One region of the Peribacillus sp. FSL E2-0159 genome, then DNA from elsewhere that is predicted to be linked to it. Evidence: riboswitches for the same ligand, from Rfam matches in the RefSeq annotation. Region 1 holds a riboswitch; each other region holds the start of a gene.
What was found. A riboswitch is a leader RNA that binds a small molecule or an ion and turns the genes downstream of it on or off. The one in region 1 is predicted to bind S-adenosylmethionine.
Positions count from the first base shown of each region.

Region 2: it holds a riboswitch for S-adenosylmethionine, as region 1 does, so the genes downstream of both, NYE63_RS25775 (5-methyltetrahydropteroyltriglutamate--homocysteine S-methyltransferase) here and mmuP (S-methylmethionine permease) in region 1, are expected to answer to the same signal.
Region 3: it holds a riboswitch for S-adenosylmethionine, as region 1 does, so the genes downstream of both, NYE63_RS14795 (YezD family protein) here and mmuP (S-methylmethionine permease) in region 1, are expected to answer to the same signal.

Region 1 is NZ_CP152053.1:3,179,495-3,181,699, reverse strand. Features, by position in the region: gene NYE63_RS15440 (flavin reductase family protein) at 1-572, shown strand, start outside; SAM riboswitch class I at 805-907, shown strand; gene mmuP (S-methylmethionine permease) at 990-2,205, shown strand, end outside.
Region 2 is NZ_CP152053.1:5,261,195-5,263,399, forward strand. Features, by position in the region: gene NYE63_RS25765 (glycerol-3-phosphate responsive antiterminator) at 1-196, opposite strand, end outside; gene NYE63_RS25770 (hypothetical protein) at 368-796, opposite strand; SAM riboswitch class I at 972-1,073, shown strand; gene NYE63_RS25775 (5-methyltetrahydropteroyltriglutamate--homocysteine S-methyltransferase) at 1,157-2,205, shown strand, end outside.
Region 3 is NZ_CP152053.1:3,033,958-3,036,162, forward strand. Features, by position in the region: gene NYE63_RS14790 (phosphoadenylyl-sulfate reductase) at 1-703, opposite strand, end outside; gene NYE63_RS14795 (YezD family protein) at 873-1,016, opposite strand; SAM riboswitch class I at 1,189-1,297, opposite strand; gene ssuE (NADPH-dependent FMN reductase) at 1,577-2,110, opposite strand.

The DNA.
Region 1 (2,205 bases):
AAAATTATAAGTTTTTGACTGGAAGCATTATACCGAGACCTATAGCCCTGGTTACGACACAATCCGAAACCGGTACGATCAATATAGCGCCGTTCAGCTTTTTCAACATAGTCAGTTCCAATCCTCCGATGATTTCCATTTCTGTTCAACGGAAAGAAGGAGTTTCAAAGGACACAGCCCGAAATGCAATTCAAACAGGTGAATTCGTTGTTCATATCACGGATGAAAATAATGTTGCTGATGCAAATCGAACGGCCAAGGAACTCCCATCTGACGAAAGTGAATTGGGTCTTACTAATTTCACGCCAGCTGTTAGTGATAAGGTATCCGTACCTGGATTGAAAGAAGCGAAGGTACGCTTTGAATGTACATTAGAGCATGCGATACCATTGGCAGGTTCCAAGAATACACCTGGTTGTGATTTATTGATAGGGAAAATAGTCTGCTATCATATAGAGCAAGATATTTACCATAATGGGCGAATTGACCAGAATGGGCTAAAACCTGTAGCAAGATTAGCGGGTCATACTTATACAAAACTAGGAGAATTATTTGAAATAGAACGTCCTTAAGGGAAAAGAAAAAAATGGCGTCATCTTTTAAGATGTCGTCATTTTTTAAACCAAAAATATCCGGGTTAGCTTTATCATCAATTTTAATACGGTGAGCGACAGTTCCAAAAATAGAAATCATCTCATTTTAATTCTGGAAGTGCCATGATTGTTAGTATTTTAAGAAAGTCTTTACAACCGAAACAAAACTTGACAAATTTTTCATAGATTGATAAAGTTATAAAAAAATAATTTCTTATCCAGAGAGGTGGAGGGACTGGCCCAATGAAACCTCAGCAACAGGTCTAAAAAGACACTGTGCTAATTCCAGAGGGTGAAACCTTGATAGATAAGACCGTACGTGTTTATTTGTCAGTAGCGCACTCTTTTTAGAGTGCGTTTTCGTTTTTTCTGGATGCAAGATTAAGGAGAGTAAGAATGGAGAACAAAAGGAAGCATGATTTTCAAAGGCAAATGCAAGCACGGCATATAATAATGCTATCGCTTGGCGGGGTGATTGGAACTGGTTTATTCTTAAGTTCAGGTTATACGATTCACCAGGCTGGCCCGTTTGGCACCATCCTTTCGTATCTGATTGGAGCATTAGTGGTTTATCTAGTCATGCTATGTCTAGGTGAACTGGCAGTACATATGCCCGAGACAGGTGCGTTTCATAGCTACGCAGCCAAATACATCGGACCAGGGACAGGGTATACAGTAGCCTGGTTGTATTGGCTAACTTGGACTGTTGCACTAGGTTCGGAATTCACGGCTGCAGGATTGTTGATGCAGAGATGGTTTCCATCAATAAGTGTCTGGATATGGAGTGCTCTATTTGCCATTTTGGTCTTGGCATTAAATGTGTGGACCGTTAAGTTTTTCGCTGAATCCGAATTCTGGTTTGCGTCTATAAAGGTATTTGCTATTGTGATATTTATTATTCTGGGAGCTGCGGCAATGGTAGGTTTTATTCCAATAATTAATTCACAATCTGCTCCGTTATTTTCCAATTTTACAAGTGCAGGTTTATTTCCGAATGGCGCTTTTGCCATTCTAATGACGATGCTCGCAGTGAATTTCGCATTTTCTGGAACTGAATTAATCGGAATTGCAGCTGGAGAAACTGTGAATCCAGAAAAAACGATACCAAAGGCAATCCGTATGACATTATGGAGATTGATTATCTTTTTTGTAGGAACCATCGTTGTATTATCCGCATTATTGCCTATTTCGGATGCAAGTGTATCAGAGAGCCCCTTTGTTACAGTTCTGGAACGGATCGGAGTGCCATATGCAGCGGATATTATGAACTTTGTTATATTAACTGCCATTTTGTCTGCTGCAAACTCAGGACTATATGCCTCATCCAGGATGCTTTGGTCACTTGCAGATAAGAAAACTATATCACCAATATTTGCAAAATTGACAAAACGGGGTGTTCCGGTAAATGCAGTCATTTTCAGTATGGTGGGCGGTGGTTTAGCCCTTTTCTCGAGTATCATTGCACCGGATACTGTATACATAGTGCTTGTATCCATTTCTGGACTAGCCGTGGTTGTAGTTTGGATGAGTATTAGTGCGTCACAGTTTCTATTTCGCAGACGATTTATAAAAGATGGAAATTCAGTAAATGATTTGGCTTATCATACACCAT
Region 2 (2,205 bases), 2.1 Mb from region 1:
CGTACTCATCACTTCTTATGCCATGAATCAAATCGACATGATAAATCATTTTCTTATTATGCTGCTTTGCCATCATACTTACATTTTTCAATTGTGATATATGCAAATCAAGAAACACACCTATTTCATAGGAACTTTCTAAAAATCTTTCGAAATCCTTCATGCTTGCTGAAGCAGGCAAAATCTTCTGATCCATTATTATCCTCCTCATTCCCAGAAAAACTCAAAACTTCAAGTCATTTAGTATATTTTAAAGAGCTTGATTTATCAAACACATTTTTTCATGTCCAATGTCACCATAACACTAACATACCTGGCACTCCCTTTATAGATTGCAGTAAGGATGTATGTAAAATATCCCCTTAAATCATAAAGAAAGTTTCATTTTCAATGCACCTTCGACGAGTTCATACGATTTAATTGTGCCCACCGGAATTTTTCTCACGATGTTCCAAGCATTAACATTCATCTTGATCGTTCTATTTTCAAATTCAAAAAATGGCGGTCTGTTAAATATCCTTTGATTGATGAAATTCCTGTCAATCGGTTCCATTCCCACTAATTCAAATGAAATCGTTCTATTTTCGACGTGTACCGGTTTTAATGTAATCCGGAAAGCTACGTTTTTCTTAAACATCATTTTTTTCACTTCCATCGTTCCTGAAAGCACGATATGCTTTGGCGTAATCTCGACTTTAATATCGTGACCATCTGATTTCATTTTTACAATTCTCTCTATCATGGCTTCAGTTACCGTTATCGGTATGCCATTTTTGAATGGACTGAATGTACTCATCCTCGCATTCCCCTCCTGCCATGCATATGAAACGTCGGTTATAGCATATGCCAGGTTCCCCGATGCAGTTAACATTTCTGCCCAAATTAATAATCGGTATATTCAAAATCTTCCACCTTCAACGCTTGACCTTTGTACAAACTACCTGTATAGTCATACTTAATTTAATAGACAACTCTTATCCAGAGAGGTGGAGGGACTGGCCCTTTGATACCTCAGCAACAGACTATTCATGTACTGTGCTAATTCCAGAAGTGTAAAAACTTGAAGATAAGAAGAGTATATAGCTTTGTTGCCAACACCTCTTCTTATTTTTTAAGAAGAGGTTTTTTATTTTTAAAAGGAAAGAAGGAATGCAACATGTCAATCACATTAACGAAAGCACCATTCAGGGCCGATCACGTCGGAAGTTTATTAAGACCGGAACGTTTACATATTGCCAGAAAGCAATTTAGGGAAGGTACCCTTTCAGCAGAGCGGCTTCGTGAAGTTGAAACCGAAGAAATCAATCGGATTGTCGATAAACAAATTGAAGTTGGATTAGAGGTCGTTACGGACGGTGAGTTCAGACGAACATGGTGGCACTTTGACTTCCTCGAACATTTAAATGGCATCGAGGGATATGTGACTGAAAAAGGTCTCACATTCGATGGTGTGGAAACAGAGAGATATAACGTTCGCAATACTGGGAAGGTTTCATTCAATCCTGAACATCCCTTCATTCGTGATTTCATTGAATTGAACAAAATCGTGAACGGACGTGCCGTTGCCAAGCAAACGATTCCCAGTCCGAATCAATTATTTGCTGCAGGCATTCATAATGAAGACATCTATCCTAATATTGAAGACTATGCAAATGATATCATCAAAGCCTATCAGCATGCTTTGAAAGCATTTTATGAAGCAGGTGTACGTTATCTTCAATTGGATGATGTATATATTGCCAGACTTTCAGCTCCAGATTTCCAATTCAAAGATGGAAAATATACGAGGGAACAATTAATTGATCTAGCACTTCGCGTCATTAATGGCGCATTGGAAGGCAAACCAGAAGACCTTGTCGTCACTACACATCTATGTCGTGGAAACTACCAGTCGACATGGGCGTTCGAAGGAAGTTATGCCCGTATAGCCCCAACTTTATTGGCAAAAGAAAAAGTCGATGGATTCTTCTTGGAGTACGACGATCAACGCTCAGGGGACTTCAAACCATTGGAATACATACCAAATGGCGGAGCCCGTGTCGTCCTAGGAGTCGTCACTTCAAAAAATGGAGAAATCGAAAACAAGGAAGCTGTTAAGGCACGCATTAAAGAAGCCTCGAACTTCGTTCCTCTCGAGCAATTATGCTTAAGCCCGCAATGCGGCTTCGCCTCTACCCATCACGGCAACAAGCTAACGGAAGAACA
Region 3 (2,205 bases), 150 kb from region 1:
ATCCGCATTCCGTTTTTTGAGCTCCTTGCCAACGGCCTGAGCGTAAATCATCTGCATTGAAGGCAGGTGCAGTACATGTTTTACATCCAATGCTCGGATATCCATTATCATGCAGGATATTATATGGAAGTCCGTTTTTATGGGCGTAGCGCCAAACATCTTTCCACGTCCAATGTATGAGTGGACATATTTTAACTGACTTGAACTTATTATCCTTATTGATATACTCGGTCAGAGCCCTTGTTTCGGATTGCTCCCTCCGCAGTCCCGAAAGCCAGGCTGTTGCCTTTGAAAGCACATCGGTAAGCGGAATGATTTTACGGATGTTACAGCACTTATTGGAATCACTAAGCCATAATTCATCCCCATATTCCGCTGCTTGTTCCTCAAGCGTCAAGTCAGGTTTCTTCATTTCGATCGAAAGCTTTGGATATCGCTTTTTCACTTGCTCGATCAATTGGTAAGTTTCCTCAAAATGAACATCTGTATCAAGGAAAACTATTTTTGCCGATGGATTGACCTTCGCCAATAAATCCGTAAGCACGATGCCTTCAATACCAAAACTACAAGCATAAATCAGTTTGTTTCCATAATGGTCATTCGCCCATTGCAGAACTTCCAAAGCTCCTTTTGTCTCACTGTCTTCAGGAAATACAGGTAAATCCCCTGTGTTGAAATTGTCATAGTTTATTAATGCAGCCAACTTTGTAGCCCCCTCTAAAAACTTGCTGTATCAGGTTAGAGTAACTGTTGATCAATACCCGTTGTAATCTTCTCCGGCTTATTTGATTCTAGGAAAAAGAGACGAATCTAACCAATACTCTCTTTATATCAGTTAAACCCGCCTCTAGTTTTTCTAGTCAGCAGATACCTTATTTAATTCTTAATTTTTCATTTCTTTCCATTTGAATGATTTTACCATCCTGGACAATAAGTGTAATGGATCCATATTTCATTGAATTAAGCATTTCTTGAAGTCGTTCAAATATTTCTTCAAGCTGATTCTCTTTATCCAAACCAGTTCCTCCTTTAAGAAAATCCGCGAATATTTTATTTTCAACGGTGATTAAATGAATTTCTTAGATTTATATAATTCCATACAACCTTACATTGTTATGGTTTGCATACAATTTTTCAAAAAAAACAAAAATCTTTCCATGATGGAAAGATCCCAAGGTAAATATCTTTACCTTATCTTCCAAAATGATCAACATTTTGTTGGAGGTAGCACCTTGCATCCATCATGCAGGTTGCTGGACTTCAAAGGGCCAATTCCCTCCGTCGCTCTGGATAAGTTTTATTATTTTAAATATTAACATATATTTAATCCTTGTCAATGGAGTTTTCTTATAAAATAACTTGGTTTAATATTATGGATGAACTGTTATTTTTATACACACTATTCAATTTTTGATTTTATGTTCATATAAATACGAAAATAGACTCGTCTTTTTAGATAAGGTCTCCAAAAAATTAAGTCTATTTTCATAAAAAACCTATTATTGACGCATGTCCTTACTTGAAAAATTAATTTCTCGAATTCCGGTCCTTTTGTAGAAAGGATTACTTGAAGTCATTAATTTCTTAACTGTATCGCTTCTACAAATTCTTGAACTTGACTCTGGACGCGATCAATTAAATGCAAATCATTAATCGGTTTTTCTGAATTCTGTTTATCTATTTCCTTATCAACAAAATAAATGCCCTGCAGCGGCTCACCTTTTAATATTGAAATTAATGGTTTAAGCGCATAGTCAATCGCCAATAGATGCCTGTTACTTCCACCAATCATGATTGGCAGCACTGGCTTACCCTTAAATGCTCCTTCTGGCAGCAAATCAATCAAGGCTTTCAATACACCTGTATAAGAAGCCTTATAAACCGGTGAACCAATAATGATTCCTCTAGCTGCTTGAATTCTCTCTGAAAGCTTTAAGATATCTTCGCTATTATATTTCCCTTGAAATAAATCATCTGCTGAGAAATCCGTAATTGAGAAATAAGCTGTGGTAAATCCTTCGTTTTCAATTAATGATTGAATATGTTTTAGTGAAATGTCCGTTCTTGATGGTTTAGCGGGACTTCCTGATAAAATTACGATATCGCTCATTTAATACCCCTCCAATGTTACATGATTTCCAGATAAAATTTTCGTGAAGCATTTCTTGCAGTATGCATTTATCGTAATAGTCTGAAAAATATAAG